DNA from 3 places in the Mycobacterium sp. NGS41 genome. Region 2 is predicted to be linked to each of the others. Evidence: predicted binding sites of a transcription regulator. Region 2 holds the regulator's gene; each other region holds the start of a gene.

Region 1 (5,193 bases), on a different contig from region 2:
GTGGCGAATAGAAGCCCATCGGCTGGGCCCGCAGCAGCGCGGCGCAAAACGCCGCGGGGTGATGCAGCTTGAACCACGACGAGTAGAACACCAGCGACGCGAAGGACAGCGCGTGACTCTCCGGGAAGCCGAAGTTAGCGAATGCTTCCAGCTTTTCGTAGATGCAGTCGATCACCTCGTCGGAAGCCCCGTGCAGCGCGCGCATGCCGTCGTAGAACCGGCCGCGCAGCCGTTGCATGCGTTCGGCCGAACGCTTGGACCCCATGGCCCGTCTCAGCTGGTCGGCTTCGGCGGCGGAGAACCCGGCGCAGTCGACCGCGAGCTGCATCAGCTGCTCCTGAAAAAGCGGTACTCCCAGCGTCTTCCGCAATGCCGGCGCCATGGACGGGTGGTCGTACACCACAGGGTCGAGACCGTTGCGGCGGCGGATGTACGGATGCACCGACCCGCCCTGGATGGGCCCGGGACGGATCAGCGCGACCTCCACCACCAGGTCGTAGAACATCCGCGGCCGCAACCGCGGCAACGTGGCCATCTGCGCGCGCGACTCCACCTGGAACACTCCGACGGAATCGGCGCGCGACAGCATCTCGTACACCGCCGGCTCGGAGAGGTCGAGTTTGGCCAGGTCCACGTCGATGCCCTTGTGCTCCGCCACCAAATCCTTCGCATAGTGCAATGCGGAAAGCATGCCCAGCCCCAACAGGTCGAACTTCACCAAACCTATTGCGGCACAGTCGTCTTTGTCCCACTGCAGGACGCTGCGATTTTCCATGCGCGCCCACTCGACCGGGCACACGTCGGCGATCGGGCGATCGCAGATCACCATGCCGCCGGAATGGATGCCCATATGCCGTGGCAGATTCCGGATCTGGGTCGCCAGGTCGATCACCTGCTCTGGAATGTCCTCGATATCGGCTGAGTCGGCCAGCCCGTTCCAGTGGCTGATCTGCTTGCTCCACGCGTCCTGCTGGCCCTGCGAGAAGCCCAGGGCGCGGGCCATGTCGCGCACCGCAATCCGGCCCCGATAGGTGATGACGTTGGCGACCTGGGCGGCGTAGTCACGGCCGTATTTGTCGTAGACATACTGGATGACCTTTTCCCGCTGGTCCGACTCGATGTCGATGTCGATGTCGGGCGGCCCATCGCGGGCGGGTGAGAGGAAGCGCTCGAACAACAGTTCGTTGGCTATCGGGTCGACGGCTGTGACACCGAGGGCATAACAGACCGCGGAATTGGCCGCCGACCCCCTGCCCTGACACAGGATATTGTTCTCCCGACAGAACCGGGTGATGTCGTGCACCACCAGGAAGTAGCCCGGAAATTGCAGCTGTGCAATGACTTTCAGCTCATGCTCGATCTGAGCATAAGCGCGCGACGCCGCCCCGGCCGGCCCGTAGCGGTCCTGCGCGCCCGCCATGACCAACCAACGCAACCAGCTGTCCTCCGTGTGCCCGTCGGGTACGTCAAAGGGCGGCAACTGCGGTGCGATGAGCGCCAGCCCGAACGCGCACTGCTCGCCGAGCTCGGCGGCGGCGCTGACCGCCTCGGGACACCAAGCGAACAGCCGGGCCATCTCCTCGCCGGACCGCAGATGCGATCCGCCCAGCGGGGCCAGCCACCCGGCTGCCGAATCCAGCGAATGCCGGGCCCGGATCGCGCCCATCGCCATGGCCAGCCGTCCCCGCGACGGATGCGCGAAATGTGCTGCGGTGGTGGCGACGACGCCGACGCCGAAGCGCGGCGCCAGCCCGGCCAGCGCCGCATTGCGTTCGTCGTCCAGCGGCTGACCGTGATGGGTCAACTCGATACTGACCCGGCCGGCGCTGAACCGGTCCACCAAGTCGGCCAGCGCCCGCTCCGCGGCTTCCGGGCCTTGTGAAAGCCCCTGACGCACAGTGCCTTTCCGGCATCCGGTCAGAATGTGCCAATGTCCGCCGGCCGCCTCGGTCAGCGCATCCAGGTCGTAGCGCGGTTTGCCCTTCTCGCCGCCGGCCAGATGCGCCACGGCCAGCTGCCGCGACAGCCGCCGGTAGCCTTCCGGGCCGCGAGCCAGCACCAGCAGGTGCGGGCCGGGCGGATCCGGCTGTTCGGTGCGCACACCAGACCCCAGCGACAGCTCCGCGCCGAACACCGTCCGCACATCGAGTTCTGCGGCGGCTTCGGCGAACCGCACCGCTCCATACAGGCCGTCGTGGTCGGTCAGCGCCAGGGCACGCAGATCCAGCCGGGCAGCCTCTTCGACCAGCTCTTCCGGCGTGCTGGCCCCGTCCAGGAAGCTGAACGCCGAATGCGCATGCAGCTCGGCATACGCGACGGACGAGCGGACCACCCGGTCCTCGTGCGGGGGCTGGTAGGTCGGGCGTCCGCGCGACAGAGGTGCTTCCGCTAGGACTTCTGGGGTACCGGCCGCGACCGGCGCACCGGCATGGCGCGGCTTGCTGTCGAGCACCCGCTCCATCTCCGCCCAACTCGGCGGCCCGTTATGCCATCCCACGTCACCCAGTATATCGAAAGTATGTTCGAATAAATCCCTGGGTTGTTAAACAATCTTCAACTGCAAAACATGCTCTTAACCTGGGAGACCTATCGGACAGGTGTGCAACGCCGGATACTTGTACGGATCAAAACCGACGGCGGGACTCGGCAATGGGACAACTGACGACATCGGACACGGGCTTTCTAAGGGCTCTGGATCCGGATCCGCACGCCAGCCTGGCCAACGGCGCGGTCGCCGTCGTCAACGGGGACGTGCCCGACTACGGGCGGTTCAAAAGTCTGCTCGCCGAACGGATCGAGTCAATACCGCAGTGCACCCACGTGCTGCGGTCGGATTGGATTGACTACCCGGCATTCGACATCAGCCATCACGTGCAACGGGTAGCGCTCCCGCAACCGGGCGACGACGCGGAATTGTTCCGGGCAATTGCCCGCGCCCTGGAGCGTCCCCTCGACCCCGACCGTCCGCCGTGGGAGTGCTGGGTCATCGAGGGCCTGGAAGACAACCAGTGGGCGATCCTGATGAAGATTCACCACGGAATGGCCGACAGCGGCATCACGGCGGCCCACCTCCTCAGCAGGCTCTGCGACGACGCTGACAACGACGTGTTCGCCAATCACGCGGGCGTTCAACAGGTTTCACCGACCGACGCTCGGAGTTGTGCCGACGCCCTGTGGCAGGTCTCTGCGGGCAAAGTCGCCAAGGCCGTGGAAACTGCCGTCGAGGCGATCTGGCCGTGGGCACGGACTGCCTGGTCGGGGCCGACGGCTGCAATCACCATGCGGCAGTACCACACGGTGCGAGTTCGGATCGCCGACGTCGACAGGATCTGCCGCAAATTCGGCGTCACCGGCAACGATGTCGCGCTGGCCGCCGTCACCGAGGGCTTCCGGACGCTGCTGCTGCATCGCGGCGAACAACCGCGTGCGGATTCACTGCGCACCCTGTCGCCCTTGCTGCCGTATCTGCCCGTCGACCACGATGATCCGGTCCAGCGACTACGGCTGGTGCACAGTCGGATGCGGGCCAAGCCACGCGTCCAGCACCAACCCGGCATCCTGGAATCGACGCTCGGTTGCCTACCAATTCCACTGCGTACTAAGGCGATTCAACTGCTGACTCAGCTGCCGCAGCGCCGCGTCGTGACACTGGCGACCAGCGTGCCCGGGCCTCGCCACCGGTTGCGGTTGATGGGCCAAAGCTTGGAGCGGCTATTGCCCATCCCGCCGACGGCATTGCAACTGAGCACCGGGGTCGCGGTGCTGAGCTACGGCGACGAGTTGGTGTTCGGCATCACCGCCGACTACGACGCCGCACCGGATGTCCAGCGACTTGCCGACGGCATCGAGTCGGGCATGGCCCGGCTGCTGGCGCTCAGCCAGAACTCGGTCCTACTGTTCACCAAGGACCGCCGCAGGCGTTCATCCGGCGGCCCGCCACGCCGCCCGCAGTCTTCCTCGACGGCACGCGCCCGACGCTGAGCCCGCCCATCCCCCTACACGGGGTTGCCCACCGTGAGAAGGTGGGTCAATGCCGGTCACCATCGACCCGCGCCGCCACGACGCGGTGCTGTTCGACACCACGTTGAACTCCACCCAGGTGCTGATCCGGCAGTTGCAGGACGTCGGGATCGGCACCGGTGTCTTCGCGTCGGACGAGAGCTGCCAGGAGGCTCTGTCCGAGGCGGCTCACCAGCTTTCGGTGCGACCGGGACGCTGTGTCGTCGTCGCCCATGACGAGGGCGGCACCGGCGCGGCGCGAGAGAGCGGATTCGCTCTGGTGATCGGTGTCGACCAGACCGGTCACCGCGACGCATTGCGCAGTCACGGCGCCGACACGGTCGTCGCCGACTTGGCGGAAATCGACGTTCGGACCGGAGACCGGCGAATGTCGCAGCTTCCCGACGCGCTGCAGGCTCTCGGCCTGGCCGAGGTCCTGATGGCCCGGCAGCCCGCGGTGTTCTTCGATTTCGACGGCACGCTGTCCGACATCGTCGAGGATCCCGATTCGGCCAGGCCCGCCGCCGGAGCGGCGGAGGCACTGCAGAAGCTGGCCGCGCATTGCCCGGTCGCGGTGCTGTCCGGCCGCGACCTCGCGGACGTGACCGACCGCGTCGGGCTGCCCGGCATCTGGTACGCCGGCAGCCACGGGTTCGAGTTGACCGCACCGGACGGAACCCATCACCAAAACGACGCCGCCGCGGCGGCCATACCGGTGTTGGCGGAGGCGGCCGCCCAGCTGCGCGACCAGCTCGGTCCGATAACCGGTGTTGTGGTGGAGCACAAGCGGTTTGGCGTGGCCGTGCACTACCGCAACGCCGCGCGTGACCGGGTGGGTGAGGTGGCCGCGGCGGTACGTGCGGCGGGCCGGCGCGAGTCGCTTCGGGTGACGACGGGCCGTGAAGTCATCGAGCTGCGACCCGATATCGACTGGGACAAGGGGAAGACGCTGCGCTGGGTGATCGATCATCTGCACAGTGCGGGTTCGGGCCCGCTGACGCCCATCTATCTCGGCGACGACATCACCGACGAGGACGCGTTCGACGCGGTGCGCCACGACGGTGTCCCAATTGTGGTGCGGCACAACGACGACGGTGACCGTGCCACCGCGGCGCTGTTCGCCCTGGACAGTCCGGCGCGGGTGAGCGAGTTCACCGAGCGACTGGCACGACAGCTCGGCAGTCGTGAAAGTGC
Region 2 (5,193 bases):
CGACCTGGGATTTCCGACCATCAACGAAGTTGCCGGGCTGGCCGGACCCGACAGCCGGGTGGCCACCTTCTCGGCCAGCGACAAACCGGTCATCTACTGGACGCCCGACCATGGTGCGCACGTTGTGCGTGGCCCGCTGAATGCCGCCTGGGACAAACTCGGCAGCTCGGGCGGGGTGCTGGGCGTCCCGGCAGGGGATGAAACCTACGACGGCGACGTCACGTCGCAGAAGTTCAGCGGCGGCGCCATCTCCTGGAACAGGAATACCAAGCAGTTCACCACCGAGCCGGCGACATTGGGCGACCAGCTGAAGGACTTGAAGGTCGAGACCGATCCCGCTGCCGTGATCAACATGGCCTGGCGCGCGGCGGGCGGCGCCGCCGGTCCGTTGGGCGCCAAGAAGAGCGGCCGGTATCCCATCGGCGGCGATGGGCTCGCTCAGGACTTCGCCGGCGGCAGGGTGTATTTCAGCCCCGCGACCGGCGCGAATGCCGTCGAGAGCGACATCCTGGCGAAGTACGAGTCACTGGGCGGGCCGGTCGGCAGCGAGCTGGGCTTTCCCGTCGCCAACGAGTCTGACGGCGGCCTGCCGCCCTCGAGCCGGATCGCCGTGTTCTCCGGACCCGACAAGCCGGTGATTTTCTGGACGCCTGACCACGGCGCGTACGTCGTGCGCGGAGCCATGAAAGCCGCCTGGGACAAGCTCAAAGGCCCCACCGGCAAGCTCGGAGCGCCGGTTGGCGATCAGGCCCTGGACGGCGACGTCGTCTCTCAGAAGTTCACCGGCGGACAGATCTCGTGGAACCGCGCGACCAACACGTTCACCACTGATCCGGCCAACCTGGCGCCATTGCTCGCCGGTCTGCAGGTGCCGGGCCAGAGCCAGCCGAGTGAGTCGGCGATGCCCCCGCATGCCAAGAAGTTCGCCTGGCAATGGTGGTATCTGATCGCGATCGTCGCCCTATTGATGTTGCTGCTGTCGCTGGTATTGGTGCTGAACGGATGGCGCCGGCGCCGGCGCGCCCGCGATACCGCCTTCGGCTACGACGCCGCACCCTACGAGCCTGACAATGGCCTGGACGCCGGCTATGACGGCACGGCTGCCGAGCCGTGGGCCCACGAAGACGCCGAATTCGCCTCCCCGCACCACCCGCTGTCCGACGTGCACCCGTCGGAGCGACGGGCGCCGGACGACGAGTCCCCACCGCGGATCAGCTGGCCCCGTTCCGCGGCTGCGGCAATGGCGTCCGAAGATGAGTCGCCCGTCGAGGCACCCGGTCATGATGTGCTCTCCGGATCCGAAGCAGAATCTCGGAAAGACGACTTTGTGGACGTCGGGTTTGAAGAAGAGCAAGGGGAAAATCCCGACGACGTCGACACCACTTCCATACCCGTCCTGACCGAGGCCGGCTACCCGGATTCCGGCATCTCGACCGAAAGCCGTTCTGCGGATGAGGTTGCTGTCGACACCGGCATTCCCGAGGACTCATTTGACGGAGCTCCTGCCGAAGCTGGCTACGGCGACGACGTTTTCGCCGAGCAGCCAGCCGAAGCCGGCTATGGCGACGACGTTTTCGCCGAACCCCCAGCCGAAGCCGGTTATAGCGACGACGTTTTCGTCGAACCCCCAGCCGAGGCTGGTTATGGCAATGACGTTTTCGCCGAGGCTCCCCCCGAGGGCGGCTATGCCGAGGAGGTCTTTGCCGAGGACCGGCATGCGGAAACCGCATTTCCCCAAGCCCCCGAAACCTCCGAGGCCGCTGGTTCGGCTCTCCAGCCCAGCACCGGCCGGCACGCGGCCATCGACACTTCGCACGATGCCGTCGAACAGGGAGAGGCAGCCGAAGTCATCCCGGAAGCGGCACCGGCCGCTACCGAAGGGGCCGGCCCGGTTGCGGCAGGGAGAGCGCAGCCTGCGCGCCCGATGATCCACTTGCCGCTGGACGACCCGTACCAGGCGCCGGACGGATATCCCATCAAAGGCAATGCGAGTTTCGGCCTGTACTACACGCCCAACAGCGCGCTGTACGAGGACACACTGGCCGAAATCTGGCTAGCCAGTGAGGAAGTCGCAGAAGCCAACGGCTTCACCAAGGCCGACTAGAGCCCCGCTGGAAGCTATACCTTGCGGATCACCGTAACGACCTTGCCCAGCACGGTCGCGTCGTTGCCGGGGATGGGATCGAACGCCGGGTTGTGCGGCATCAGCCATACCTGACCGCCCGCGCGCTTGAACGTCTTGACCGTGGCTTCGCCGTCGATCATGGCTGCGACGATGTCGCCGTTGTCGGCGACATGCTGCTGGCGGACCACTACCCAGTCGCCGTCGCAGATCGCGGCCTCGACCATCGAGTCGCCGACCACCTTGAGCAGGAAGAGCGTGCCCTCGCCGACAAGCTCACGTGGCAGCGGGAAGACGTCCTCAACCGCTTCCTCGGCCAGAATTGGTCCACCCGCGGCGATGCGCCCGAGGACGGGGACGAAAGTGGGCTCCGGCAGAGCGTCGGAGCCGGCGACGTCCGTGACCCGCGTCGCCGTGGCGTCGTCGGCGCCGCGGACATCGACGGCCCGGGGGCGGTTCGGATCTCGGCGCAGATAGCCCTTGCGCTCCAGCGTCCGCAGTTGGTGAGCTACCGACGATGTCGATGTCAAGCCGACGGCATCGCCGATTTCCCGGATGCTCGGGGGATATCCGCGGGTGGTGACCGACGCGCGGATCACTTCCAGAATCGTGCGCTGTCGCTCGGTAAGCCCGGAGCTCACTGAATGGACGCGGCCGTCCGCGCCGCCCGAAGTGTCGTTGCTGTCACTCATGGCTCTGAATGTAGCCGCACGGACCGACAGAATCAAACATGTGTTCGACCGGTGTGTCGCGACGGCGATATTGGGCCCAGCACGTCCTAGAGCTGCTGAATAACAAGCGTGTAACTCTTCGGCAGATCGGGTACCCGGACGTCATGGCAGCGATTGCGACCGACGAACTTGTCGGTGGGGCGGTCTAGCGTTTTGCTCGTTCGACACGCTTCGCTCAAATGTTCGGCTATCGAACACACGAGCGACTATAGTCGAACACACGAGCGAGGATCAGTTGACCGGAGGAACGCACATGACAACCATCCACACAATCTCGATCTCGCCGCGTACCGGCAGAACCGACCGGGCGCGGCGCCCGGTTCAGGGAGCTCCGTACGGACGGCCGGCTCGATCTTTCGGTCCCGGCCCGACGAGGCCGGCGGGTGCGCCGACGCGCTACCGCGGGACCGGCGTGGCGATGTCCGTCGCCCCTCATCGCCGGCGTCCCGTCACGGTCGCGACGACGGTGGGGCTGGCACTGCTGGCCGGCATCATCACCCTCTGGCTGGGCCTGATCGCCCACTTCGGGCAGATGGCCAACGGCGACTCCGCCGGCCCGGCTGCTTCTCACGTGCCTGACAGGCTTGCCGTGGTTCGGGTGGAGGCCGGGGAGTCGCTGCAGGACGTGGCGGCGCGGGTGGCGCCGGACGCGCCGGTCCGCCAGGTTGCCGACCGCATCCGCGAACTCAACGACCTGAATTCGCCGACGGTGGTCGCAGGCCAGACCCTGATCGCACCCGTCGGCTGACGGCAGCGCGGTGCACTGCGAAAACCGCTCGCTGGCGCGGGCGCGCGGCGGGCGTGGCGGTGAACGCGGATGGATGGCGGAAGCGTTCGCTCCGCCGGGCAGCGCACAGGTACTCTCGGAGTCGTCTGCGATACCGGGATGTCCGCACGGCAAAGGAGCGGCGATGCACTGTCCGTTCTGCCGGCATCCGGACTCCCGGGTGATCGATTCGCGGGAAACCGATGAAGGCCAGGCCATTCGGCGCCGCCGGTCATGCCCCGAGTGCGGACGACGATTCAGCACGGTCGAAACCGCGGTGCTGGCCGTGGTCAAGCGCAGCGGCGTCACCGAGCCGTTCAGCAGGGAGAAGGTGATCAGCGGTGTGCGCCGTGCATGCCAGGGTCGCCAGGTAGACGACGACGCATTGAATCTGTTGGCCCAGCAGGTGGAGGACACCGTGCGTGCGGCCGGATCGCCGGAGGTCCCGAGCCACGAGGTCGGCCTGGCGATCCTTGGGCCGTTGCGCGAACTCGACGAGGTTGCCTACCTGCGGTTCGCGTCGGTGTACCGGTCCTTTTCATCAGCGGACGATTTCGAGCGCGAGATCGAGGTGCTTCGGGCGCACCGCAAGGTATCAACACCGAATTGACGCAGCGCCATAAGCGGACGGTCGCCGGACTACGCTGATTTCATGGCTTTCGACCTGCACCCGAACCTCGAAGCGCTCGAACCACTGCTCGGTACCTGGGCGGGTCGCGGCACGGGTAAATATCCGACGATCGAGCCGTTCGAGTACTTCGAAGAAGTTGTGTTCAGCCATGTCGGCAAACCGTTTTTGGCCTACTCGCAAAAGACCAAGGCGGTTGCCGACGGAAAGCCATTGCATGCCGAGACGGGGTTTCTGCGTGCTCCGCAACCCGGCCAGGTGGAGCTGGTTCTGGCCCACCCAAGCGGCATCACGGAGATCGAAGTGGGCAACTACTCAGTGAGCGGCGACCTCATCGAAATCGAGCTGATCACCTCGTCCGTCGGATTGACTCCAACCGCCAAAAACGTTAGCGCGCTGGGCCGTTCGTTCCGGATCGACCAAGACGAGCTTTCCTACACGGTGCGGATGGGCGCGGTCGGCCAACCGCTGCAGGATCACCTCGCCGCGGTGTTACGCCGCCAGCAGTGAACGGCATTGCAGCTCAATCCGCCTGTCTTACAACGTCCTACGGCCTGGTACCGAAGCTGATCAGGTAGCGCTGCGTTCGTCGGAATCGATGGCCTCCAGCACCGCGACCCGGGTCTCCGCCGGCCCGTGGACGGTTTTCGCGCCGCCGCCTCTGCTCAGCAGTGCGCGCAGCGCGGCCTGGTTGTATTCGGCGGGTTGAGTGCTGTCCATGAAGCGCTGGACGATGTCGATGAAGCGAGTCGGGTCGTCGTGGAAAGGGAAGTGTCCGGCGCCTTGGAAGATCTCCAGCAGTGAGCCCGGCATGGCGGCGTGCGCCATGCGCGCATGCTCGACCGGGACAACCGCATCCCTTGTGCCCCAGATGATCTGCACCGGGATGGCCTCGGTTAAATAACATCGGTCGAGCATGGTGACGATCTGCCCGCGCCAGTCCACC
Region 3 (5,193 bases), on a different contig from region 2:
CAGCTCGGCGGCGATGATCATCGCCAGCGACGTCTTGCCCAGCCCCGGCGGGCCGGACAGCAGGATGTGATCCGGTGTGCCGCCGCGGTTCTTGGCGCCCTCGATGACCAGCTGCAACTGTTCGCGCACCCGCGGCTGGCCGATGAATTCCCGCAGCGAACGCGGCCGCAGGCTGCCGTCGATGTCGCCTTCTCCGGACAGCAGCGCCGCCGAAATCTCCCGCACCTCGGGATCTGCGGCCCCGTCACTCATTTCGACTTCCCCAGCAGCGACAGGGCGGCACGCAGCGCACCGGACGAGGTCGCGTCGTGATCACCGGAAAGCACACGGTCAGTGGCTTCCTCGGCCTGCCTGGCGGCAAAGCCAAGGCCGACGAGTGCCTCGACCACGGGGCTTCGCACCGCATGGCCGTTGACTGCGGGTGCGCCCGCGGACGCACCGACGGGACCTACTTTGTCGCGCAGTTCCAGCACCATGCGTTCAGCGCTGCGTTTGCCGATGCCAGGCACCCGGGTCAAGGCGGTGACGTCGCCGTCGGCCAGCGCCTGGCGCAGCGCCGCGGCGTCGTGCACCGCCAGTGTCGCCATGGCCAGCCGGGGGCCGACGCCCGAGACCGACAGCAGTGTCAGGAACAGGTCGCGGGTTTCGCCGTCGCAGAACCCGTACAACGTCATGGAATCCTCACGCACGATCATGGCGGTGATCAGCCGGGCCTCGGTCCCCTGCCGCAGCGTCGCCAGCGTCGACGGTGTCGCGTTCACCCGGTAGCCGACGCCCGCCGCCTCGATCACCACGTGATCGAGCGCCACGTCGAGCACCTCACCGCGAACCGAGGCGATCATCGTGCGGCCTTCAGTTTGGTCAGGTACGCGTGTCGCCGCTCGGCGGCCAGCGCCTCAGCCGCGGCCATCCGGGCGATCATCGGCGCCCTCCAGCAGTGGCAGATCGCCAAGGCCAACGCGTCCGCCGCATCGGCCGGTGTCGGTTTGGCTTGCAGCGCAAGTATTTTGGTGACCATCGCGGTGACCTGAGCCTTGTCGGCGGTGCCGTTGCCGGTCACCGCGGCCTTGACCTCACTGGGGGTATGGAAGTGCACGTCGATATCGCGTTTGGCCGCCGCGAGTGCGATCACGCCGCCGGCTTGTGCGGTGCCCATCGCCGTCGACACGTTGTGTTGGGAGAACACCCGCTCGATGGCCAGCACGTCGGGATGATGCGTGTCCAGCCAGTGTTCGACGGCGTCGCTGATGCTCAGCAGCCGCTTGCACAGCGGCGCGTCCGACGGTGTGCGCACCACATCGACATCCAGCGCGACGACCTGCCGGCCGCGTCCACTATCGACGACGGATAACCCGCACCGCGTCAGCCCGGGATCGACGCCCATCACGCGCATCGCCTGCTCCCCGTCTGGTAGGAAAACTGCTTGGGTACGAACAGCTGTTCGATAGCCTAACGGCCGGGTCCGACATCATCGGGTAGGGACACGCGGGGCCGCATCGAGGACTCGTGAGTTAGGTTAATTCGCACTGCGGAAAGGTTCACGTGGGAGCACTGGTGCTTATGGTTGCGGCATAGGGCCGTCGGGTGCCTCTTCATCAGCTCGCCGTGGATCCGGCGGACGTATGCGGAACGCGACTGGGCCTGGCGCTCAACGCGCCCGCGCCGCGGCCCCTGGCCACCTACCGACTGGACCACCCCACCGCCGGTGCGCTGCTGCTGGGAGTGCTCGGCGCATCGCACGTCGTCATGGTCGAGCACCCGAGATGCCGCTTCTCCGAGCAGGTTTCATGCGCCGTGAGCAGCGACGGCGGCGACCTTCCCGAGCGCACTGCCGCACCCGGCTACTCCTTGCAATCGCGTACCGAGACGCACGACGAGGAGACGTTCCGCCGCCTTGCCGCCGACCTGCGCGAGCACTGCGCGGCCGAAACCGGCTGGCTCGGCGGCATGTTTCCTGGCGATGACGCGGCCCTGACGGCGCTGGTCGCCGAACCCGACGGCGCCGGCTGGCGCTGGCAGACGTGGCACCTCTACCCGTCCGGTTCCGGCGGCACCGTGGTCCACACCGCTAGCCGCTGGCACCCATGACAGGGTTCGGCGCCGTCACTCCTCGTCGAGAGCGGCCAGAACTTCGTCGGACAGGTCAACGTTGGTCCAGACATTCTGCACGTCGTCGCTGTCTTCGAGGGCGTCGACCAGCTTGAACACCTTACGGGCTCCGTCCAGGTCCACCGGCACACTCACCGACGGCTGGAAGCTGGCCTCGGCCGACTCGTAGTCGATACCGGCGTCCTGCAGCGCGGTGCGCACCGCTACCAAATCGGTTGGTTCGGCGATGACCTCGAAGCTGTCGCCGAGGTCGTTGACGTCCTCGGCGCCTGCCTCCAGCACCGCGACCAGCACGTCGTCTTCGGTCAGGCCATTCTTCTCGAGGTTAACGACGCCCTTGCGGGAGAAGAGGTAGGCGACCGACCCCGGGTCGGCCATGGTCCCGCCGTTGCGCGTCATCGCGACCCTTACCTCGCTGGCGGCGCGATTGCGGTTGTCGGTCAGGCACTCGATCAGCACCGCGACACCGTTAGGCCCGTAGCCCTCATAGGTGATGCTCTGGTACTCGGCGCCGCCGGCCTCTTCGCCGGCACCGCGTTTGCGGGCCCGCTCGATGTTGTCGTTGGGCACCGAGTTCTTCTTCGCCTTCTGGATGGCGTCGTACAACGTCGGGTTACCGGCCGGGTCGCCGCCACCGACACGGGCCGCGACTTCGACGTTCTTGATCAGACGGGCGAAGTTTTTCCCGCGGCGGGCGTCGATGACGGCCTTCTTGTGCTTGGTGGTCGCCCACTTGGAATGGCCGCTCATCAGGTACTACCTCATTTTTGGATTCTGGTGCTCGATAAGTTTCGCCAGACGAGTCTACGTGGGCCCCACTGGGCTCTCGCCGGGTGCGAAGAATCCCGGTAACCATCGCTCGGCCACCGCTGCGTAGTTCACATGGGCGTCAAGCTGCACGGCGACTCCAAGCAGACCGCCCAGCGTGCGCAGCAACATGACGTAGCCGGGTGGGATGGTCAGCTGCCGCGCCACCTTGAACCGGTCGGCGAATCCGTCCCGGAGGGGATCGGTGGTGACCATGGCCGACTTTTGAAACCATCGCCGCGTGAAATGAAACTCGCCGGACCGCAGCGGGTCGATATAAGCCCAGAGCGGCTGAATATATTCCACCACCTGCTCGGTGGTCAGCTCGTAGTGCTGCGGCATGAACCCGAGCTTTTTCAACAACCGGATTACTTCGTCCCACTGTTCGTCGCGGGCCCAGCACAGGAGTTCACCGAAGTCGGGCGGGATCCCGCCGGGGTGTTCGGAAACGGCGCCGAAGTCGATGACGCCCAGGCGGCCGTCGGCCAGCGTCATGAAATTGCCCGGATGCGGGTCGGCATGCACCAGTCCGACCCGCGCCGGTGAGCTGACGGCGAACTCGACGAGCAAGGCGCACACAGCGTTTCGTTCATCCGGGGTGCCCTCGGCGATGATGGTCGAAAGACGCCGCCCCTCCATCCACTCCGCGATGATGACCTTCGGTGCGCTGGCAACCACTGCGGGGACACAGAACTTCTGGTCGCCTGCAAAGGCTTTCGCGAAAGCGCGTTGATACTCGGCTTCCTGACGGTAATCCAGCTCCGCCACGATGCGCTCGCTGACCTCCGAAACCAGACGGTCCACGTCTGCCCGCGGCATCACCTGCTTGGCGACCCAGCTAAACCGTTGAATCAGTTTGAGATCCGCGCGCAGCGCCTCGTCGGCGCCGGGGTATTGGACCTTGACGGCGACCTCGCGCCCGTCTTTCCAGGTGCCTTTGTGAACCTGTCCGATACTCGCCGAGGCGACTGGGGTGTCGTCGAAGGACTCGAAGCGTTCGCGCCATTTGGTGCCGAGTTGGGCGTCGAGCACCCGGTGCACCTTTGCCGCGGGCAATGGTGGGGCTTCGCTTTGCAGCTTGACCAGCGCCTCGCGAAACGGATCGGCAAATTGCGGAGGTATTGCGGCCTCCATCACCGACAGCGCCTGACCGACCTTCATGGCACCGCCCTTGAGCTCGCCCAGGACCTGGAACAGCTCGTCTGCGGCTCTCTCCAAGAGTTCCGCGTTGACCTCTTCCTTGGACTTGCCGGTCATCCGCTTGCCCAGGCCCAGTGCGGCGCGCCCGGCCGCGCCGGCCGGGAGGCCCGCCAGCTTTGCGACGCGTCCGAAGCGCCCCTTCACGATGTCCCCCATGAGCACATCATGCCTGGTTGGCATCGCCATTTTGTGCACGAGCAGACGCAGAATCGCACGTTTGCTGCTCAAATCGTGCGATTCTGCGTCTGCTCGCCGCGTTAAGGCCGCCCGGTGACCATGTCGACGAACAGCTGATGGATGCGACGGTCACCGGTCATCTCTGGATGAAAAGCCGTCGCCAGCACCTGCCCCTGACGTACCGCGACGATGTGGCCGGCCGCGCGCGCCAGCACCTGCACGCCGTCACCCGCCCGCTCGACCCAAGGCGCGCGAATGAACACCGCCCGCATCGGGTCGCGCAGGCCCGCGAACGCGACATCGCCTTCGAACGAGTCCACCTGGCGTCCAAAGGCGTTGCGGCGCACGGTCATATCGACCGCTGCCAGAGGTAGCGCCTCGCGGCCGTTGGCGCCGGCGTCCAGGATTTCGGTGGCCAGCAGGATCATGCCGGCACACGAGCCGTAGGCCGGAAGCCCGTCGGCCAGCCGTGCCCGCAACGGCTCCAGCAGGCCGATGTCGACCAGTAGGTGGCTCATGGTGGTGGATTCCCCGCCCGGAATGACCAGCGCGTCCACCGCGTCCAGCTCGCTGCGGCGCCGTACCGTGATCGGCTCGGCCCCGCATTCGCGCAGCGCCGCGAGGTGCTCGCGGGTATCGCCCTGCAGTGCCAGAACGCCAACCCTGGGTGCGTTCACGGCTGAAAACCGCGCTTATAGCGGGTCAGCCCTTCCTGCATCACCGCCGCCACCAACTCACCACGCTGGGTGAAGATCTTGCCCTGGGTAAGCGCGCGACCCCCGTTGGCCGACGGCGAGGACTGGTCGTAGAGCAACCACTCGTCGGCGCGGAAGGACCGCATGAACCACATCGCGTGATCCAGCGACGCCACCTGCAGGTGCTCGCGCACGTCGAGATGGG

What was found. The regulator LexA, encoded in region 2, represses DNA repair genes until DNA is damaged. The targets are predictions, from matches to a motif close to CGAACANNTGTTCG.
Region 1: a site for LexA is predicted at 2,512-2,525, ahead of AC5Y21_RS19030 (error-prone DNA polymerase). Genes of this name have one in related genera too.
Region 3: a site for LexA is predicted at 1,431-1,444, ahead of ruvC (crossover junction endodeoxyribonuclease RuvC). Genes of this name have one in related genera too.

Annotation. Positions count from the first base shown of each region.
Region 1 covers NZ_JCALDF010000023.1:48,649-53,841, reverse strand. Annotated here, with positions in the region: gene AC5Y21_RS19030 (error-prone DNA polymerase) at 1-2,497, opposite strand, end outside; gene AC5Y21_RS19025 (wax ester/triacylglycerol synthase domain-containing protein) at 2,650-3,981, shown strand; gene otsB (trehalose-phosphatase) at 4,031-5,193, shown strand, end outside.
Region 2 covers NZ_JCALDF010000043.1:26,602-31,794, forward strand. Annotated here, with positions in the region: gene AC5Y21_RS24240 (LGFP repeat-containing protein) at 1-2,104, shown strand, start outside; gene lexA (transcriptional repressor LexA) at 2,119-2,814, opposite strand; gene AC5Y21_RS24250 (LysM peptidoglycan-binding domain-containing protein) at 3,107-3,601, shown strand; gene nrdR (transcriptional regulator NrdR) at 3,765-4,229, shown strand; gene AC5Y21_RS24260 (peroxynitrite isomerase) at 4,272-4,757, shown strand; gene AC5Y21_RS24265 (alpha/beta fold hydrolase) at 4,818-5,193, opposite strand, start outside.
Region 3 covers NZ_JCALDF010000034.1:2,046-7,238, forward strand. Annotated here, with positions in the region: gene ruvB (Holliday junction branch migration DNA helicase RuvB) at 1-252, opposite strand, end outside; gene ruvA (Holliday junction branch migration protein RuvA) at 249-842, opposite strand; gene ruvC (crossover junction endodeoxyribonuclease RuvC) at 839-1,393, opposite strand; gene AC5Y21_RS22150 (DUF2617 family protein) at 1,585-2,088, shown strand; gene AC5Y21_RS22155 (YebC/PmpR family DNA-binding transcriptional regulator) at 2,104-2,859, opposite strand; gene AC5Y21_RS22160 (ABC1 kinase family protein) at 2,914-4,272, opposite strand; gene pdxT (pyridoxal 5'-phosphate synthase glutaminase subunit PdxT) at 4,374-4,970, opposite strand; gene tesB (acyl-CoA thioesterase II) at 4,967-5,193, opposite strand, start outside.